Aureimonas sp. SA4125: one gene and its partner. The protein of the gene in region 1 interacts with the protein of each later gene in a pairwise test. Links are inferred from orthologs where the notes say so. Each region holds a gene or a part of one and is shown on either strand. Other genes may lie near its edges.

Region 1 (2,947 bases):
CGATCTTGCGCTTTCGCTGCGCCTCGGGGAGCAGCATCTGCGACGCCCCGGTCTCGTCGATCACGTCGATCGCCTTGTCCGGCAGCTTGCGGTCGTTGATGTAGCGGGCCGACAGCTCGACCGCCGCCTTGATCGCATCATTGGAGAACTTCACCTTGTGGAAGTCCTCGAAATAGGGCTTCAGCCCCTTCATGATGGCGATGGCATCGTCGATCGTCGGTTCCTTGACGTCGATCTTCTGGAAGCGCCGGACGAGCGCCCGGTCCTTCTCGAAGAACTGGCGGTATTCCTTGTAGGTGGTCGAACCGATGCAGCGGATGGCGCCGTTCGAGAGCGCCGGCTTCAGGAGATTAGAGGCATCCATGGCGCCGCCGGACGTTGCGCCGGCACCGATGACGGTGTGGATCTCGTCGATGAAGAGGACGGCGCCCGGATACTCCTCGAGCTCCTTGACGACCTGCTTCAGCCGCTCCTCGAAATCGCCGCGATACCGTGTGCCGGCGAGCAGCGTTCCCATGTCGAGCGAAAAGATCGTCGCGTCGGAGAGAACCTCCGGCACGTCGTTCTCGACGATCCGCTTGGCCAGGCCCTCGGCGATGGCCGTCTTGCCCACGCCGGGATCACCGACATAGAGCGGGTTGTTCTTGGACCTGCGGCACAGAACCTGGATCGTCCGGTTGATCTCCTCGGTGCGGCCGATCAAGGGATCGATGCGCCCGGATTTCGCCTTCTCGTTCAGGTTGATGCAGTAGGCGGTGAGAGCATCCTGGGTCGTTTTGCGCCTGCCTTCCTCATCGGGTCCCATGGTCGACTGGTCGTCCTCGGCGCCCCGCAGCGGGCGACTTTCCGACCCGCCGGCGCGCTTGGCAATGCCGTGCGCGATGAAGTTCACGGCATCGTAGCGGGTCATTTCCTGTTCCTGCAGGAAATAGGCAGCATGGCTCTCGCGCTCGGCAAAAATCGCCACGAGCACGTTCGCCCCTGTCACTTCTTCGCGACCCGACGACTGGACGTGGATCACGGCACGCTGAATCACCCGGTGGAAGCCGGCCGTCGGTTTGGAATCTTCTTCATGCCCGGTGACGAGGTTGGCCAGTTCGGTGTCGATGTATTCGACGAGGCTGGCACGCAGCACGTCGAGATCGACGTTGCATCCCTTCATCACCGCGGCTGCGTCCTTGTCCTCGAGCAGCGCCAGCAACAGGTGTTCGAGCGTGGCAAACTCCTGCTGCCGCTCGTTGGCGAGCGTCAGAGCCTGATGCAGAGACTTCTCAAGGCTTTGCGAAAATGTCGGCAAGCTTCACCTCAATTCTTTTCCATCACGCATTGAAGCGGATGCTGATGCTGGCGGGCGAAATCCATGACCTGCGTGACCTTTGTCTCCGCGACCTCGTAGGTAAAGACCCCGCATTCACCAACGCCATGGTTGTGCACATGCAGCATGACGCGGGTGGCAGCCTCGCGATCCTTTTGGAAAAAACGCTCCAGCACATGAATCACGAATTCCATCGGCGTGTAATCGTCATTCAGAAGCAGAACTCTGTAAAGGCTGGGCTTCTTCGTCTGCGGCTTGGTCCGGGTAATGACCGAGGTGCCCCTGTCGGGGTCCGTCCCCCGCTGCCGGCCCGCTTGTGAACGCAAGATGCCCGTCTCCAGCCCTTTTCCCGATCCGTCGATCACTGCCGCCACCTCTGTCATCCACAAGCTATGTAATGTGCCGCGTTCGGATTTTAAGGCATGTTCGATCGCCATGAAAGTTTCCCGACTGACGGCCATCGCATAGCCGAACGGTTTGCGATTCAAGATAATTTCCTCTCGTCCGGTTTTGGCCCGACTTCCGCTCTACAAGCGACCGATAAGTGCTCGGGTCACTCGATTTCCCCAGTTCGCCGGTGTGGAGCCTGGCCCGCCCGGATGCTTGTCCGGCGGCCGACAACACTCCGGCAACCATAAACGGATTGGTAATCCGCACCGCTTAGTCTCCCCTCTATCGAAGAGACGCCGATCAACGGCTTCCCGGTCGGCGCAGTGTCGATCTCGCGGAAAGTCCGGCGTGTCCCTTTTGACCGAACCGAGAGAGTTGCTCGTGCGTATAGGAATTCCAAGCCGCAAGGTTCGTCTGATCGGCTTGAGCAAGGTCGTTGGCGTCTGCGCGATCGCCACTGCGATCCTCTCGCAGTCCACCATGCTGGCTTCGGCCGACAGCAATGACGCCGCGTTCGTGATCGACGCCAACAATGGCAAGGTCCTCTACTCGGAGTCCGGGGATGCCCAGCGCTATCCCGCCTCGCTGACGAAGATGATGACGCTTTACATGCTTTTCGAGGCCATGGAGAGCGGCAGAGTGTCCAAGAGCACGCCGATGAAGGTTTCCTCCTACGCCGCCGCACGGCCGCCGACGAAACTGCGGCTGAAAGTCGGCTCGACGCTGAAGGTGGAAGAGGCGATCCTTAGCCTCGTGACGCTCTCGGCCAACGATGCGTCGGTCGTCATCGCAGAGCATCTCGCAGGGTCAGAGGCCCGGTTCGCGGAGCAGATGACGGCAAAGGCGCGCCAGCTCGGCATGCGGCAGACGACATTTCGCAATGCCAACGGGCTGCCCAATCCGGGGCAGGTCACGACCGCCCGCGACATGGCGACGCTCGGCATCGCCCTGCGCGAGCATTTTCCCCGCGAATTCGCCTACTTCAAGACGAAGTCGTTCAACTTTCGCGGCCGGACGATCAACGGTCACAACCGGCTGGTTGGCCGCATCCAGGGCGTCGACGGCATCAAGACAGGCTATATCAACGCCTCCGGCTACAATCTCGTCTCCTCCCTCCTGCGCGACGACAAGAAGATCGTCGGCGTCGTGATGGGCGGGAGTACGGGCGCTGCCCGTGACAAGAAGATGGCCAATCTTCTGACCAAATATCTGGCCCAGGCGTCGACCCGCACCGGCGGACCG
Region 2 (2,800 bases), 2.0 Mb from region 1 along the record:
AGGTGCAAACTGGCAAACCCCGGTAGGTCAAGGGGTGCGGCGTATTCGCGACTGGTATTTTGCGGTGCACCTGGCTATGTTTCGACCGATTCCAAACAGGCACCGGGTATCTCCATGGTCGAGCTCACGCTTCCGAAAAATTCGCGCATTGCCGGTGGCAAGGTCTGGCCGAAGCCGGCGAACGCCACGAATGTGCGCGAGTTCGGCATCTACCGCTGGTCGCCCGACGATGGCGAGAACCCACGGCTCGATACCTTTTATGTCGACATGGACGATTGCGGGCCGATGGTCCTCGACGCGCTCCTGTGGATCAAGAACAAGGTCGACGCGACGCTGACACTGCGTCGCTCTTGCCGCGAGGGCATCTGCGGCTCCTGCGCGATGAACATCGACGGATCCAACACGCTGGCCTGCACCAAGGGCATGGATGAGGTGAAGGGGGCGATCAAGGTCTACCCGTTACCGCACATGCCGGTCATCAAGGATCTCGTGCCGGATCTTTCGGTGCCCTATGCGCAATTGCGCTCGATCGAACCCTGGCTGCAGACCGAGACGCCCGAGCCGCAGAAGGAATGGCGTCAGAGCCACGACGACCGCGCCAAGCTCGACGGCCTCTACGAGTGCATCCTGTGCTTCTGCTGTCAGACGTCCTGCCCTTCCTACTGGTGGAACGGCGAACGCTATCTCGGCCCCGCCGTACTCCTGCAGGCCTATCGCTGGCTGATCGATTCGCGCGACGAGGCGACCGGCGCCCGGCTCGACGAGTTGGAGGACCCGTTCCGGCTCTACCGCTGCCACACCATCATGAACTGCACGCAATCCTGTCCAAAGGGTCTCAACCCGGCCAAGGCGATTGCCGAGATCAAGAAGATGATGGTCGAACGCCGGGTCTGACAGGACGCTGGCCGCCGGGTCCATGGCCGAGCGACGGTGCTGCATCACGCCGCGATCACGGAACCGTCTACGCCGCTGGCGGTTCTAGTTGCGAGATATACAGCGGGATAGGCCGCTGGTTTCCCGTCATCGAAAGGACTCACCCATGGCAAAGTCGGCCACCGCCACGCTTCATCCCAGCAAGAACCCGCAGAAGGAAAACGTTCGCGGCGCCATGGTGCAATTGCTGCAGAAGCATCTGGGAACGGCGATCGACCTGTCCTATCAGTGCAAGCAGGCGCACTGGAACGTCAAGGGCATGAACTTCATCGCCGTGCACAAGCTCTTCGACGAGCTGCACGAGGCGACCGAGGTCTTCGTCGACCTCATCGCCGAGCGGATGACGGGTATGGGCGGCCAGGCGCAGGGGACGGTTCAGGCTGCCTCCGCCAACACCGTCCTCGAACCCTATCCGCTCGACATCGTGAAGTCCGAGGATCACCTGCGTCGGCTGTCCGACTCCTACGCTGCCTGGGGCAAGGCGCTGATCGAGGGTATTGAGGAGGCCGACGAGGCCGGCGATGACCTGACGGCGGATCTGTTGACGGAAGTCGGCCGCGGCATCAGCACCGGCCTGTATTTCCTGGAAAGCCATTTCCAGGTCGAGGACGCCGGTCATTCGACCTGATCGGGTGGACGGGTGGCATCAGAGGGCGGCGCGCGAGCGTCGCCCTTTTTCGTATCCGGAGTGGGAGGGACGGAGATGGCTGAGCCCTCGCAGGCGCCCGGCACGCCGAGCGGCACGCCAGGCCCGGCCGTCACAATCGGACGACCGCGCATTTGCCGCTGTGCCTGCCGATGACCCGCGTCGTCCTTGCAGGATGTGGTCACGCCCATCTTGAAGTCGTGCGATCCGCCCGCGCCTTTTCGGCAGTGGGGGCCGAGTTGGTGCTCGTCGATCCCGGGCGGTTCTGGTATTCCGGGCGCGGCAGCGGTCTTCTGGGCGGCCGTTTCGGCGAAGCGCATGCGGTCATCGATACACCGCGTCTGGCCGCCGCCTGTGGCATCCGCCTCGTCGCCGATCGGGTCGTCGGGCTCGACCGTGCGGCCTCGGCGATCCTTCTGGCTTCGGGGGAGCGGCTCGGCTTCGATCTCCTGTCCTTCAACATCGGCAGCACCGTTCGCCCGCCCGGAGGGCTCGAAGCCGGACAGGGGGCAAAACCGATCGCCGCCCTGGCAAGTCTGCGCCAGCAGCTCGCGGCGCAGGGCGGACCGGTGCGGGTCGCCATTATCGGCGGCGGAGCGACGGGCTGCGAACTGGCCGGCAACCTCCTTCATCTCAGGCGCGCCGCCGGGCGGCCGATCGCCGTGACGCTGGTCTCGGCGGCAGCAACCCTCGTGCCTGCCGCGCCGCGCGGCGTGCAGGCGGCGGCGCTCGACAGTCTGGCGAAGCGGGGCGGGCTCGTGCATCTGGGTCAGTCCGTTGCCTCGGTCGAGGCGGGCGCATCGGCCGAGGCGGGCGTCCTGACCCTGTCTTCGGGCGCTCTCGTCCCCTTCGACCACCTTGTTCTGGCGACTGGGCTCGAAGCCGATCCCGTCGTCCACAATCTTGGAATTGCTTCGAGCAAAGCCGGCTTGCGCGTTGGCGAGACGCTGCAATCGATCGACGATCCCCGGATCTTTGCGGCCGGCGACTGTGCCGCGATCGAGGGGCACGACCTGCCGAAACTCGGTGTCTACGGCGTGCGCGCCGCGCCCGTGCTTGCGCGCAACCTCCTCGCCACGCTCGCCGGCTCGCCGCTCGAAACCTACCGGCCGCAGCGCCATGCCCTGTCGATCCTCGACCTTGCCGACGGGCGGGGACTGGCGATGCGGGCGGCATTCTGGTGCGGCGGACGGGCAGCCCTTGGCCTGAAGCACTTTCTCG

Evidence for each region. Proteins that work in one complex are often made in the same cells at the same time.
Region 2: the proteins of clpS (region 1) and dps interact in binary tests that used the Escherichia coli proteins (3 or more experiments, as listed by UniProt). The link is inferred for Aureimonas sp. SA4125 from one-to-one orthologs.

What each region holds. Positions count from the first base shown.
Region 1 is NZ_AP025032.1:2,440,644-2,443,590, forward strand. What follows is about bases 3-2,946. They hold clpS (ATP-dependent Clp protease adapter ClpS), read right to left. Parts: upstream 1,699-2,946; coding sequence 1,306-1,698; downstream 3-1,305. Other genes in these bases: clpA (ATP-dependent Clp protease ATP-binding subunit ClpA), read right to left, coding at 3-1,297; Sa4125_RS11315 (D-alanyl-D-alanine carboxypeptidase), read left to right, coding at 2,129-2,946. Also shown: more of clpA, read right to left, coding at 1-2; more of Sa4125_RS11315, read left to right, coding at 2,947-2,947. UniProt on the Escherichia coli protein: Involved in the modulation of the specificity of the ClpAP-mediated ATP-dependent protein degradation.
Region 2 is NZ_AP025032.1:4,402,152-4,404,951, reverse strand. The notes cover bases 4-2,800. They hold dps (DNA starvation/stationary phase protection protein Dps), read left to right. Parts: upstream 4-1,039; coding sequence 1,040-1,561; downstream 1,562-2,800. Other genes in these bases: Sa4125_RS20770 (FAD-dependent oxidoreductase), read left to right, coding at 1,732-2,800; Sa4125_RS20780 (succinate dehydrogenase iron-sulfur subunit), read left to right, coding at 115-894.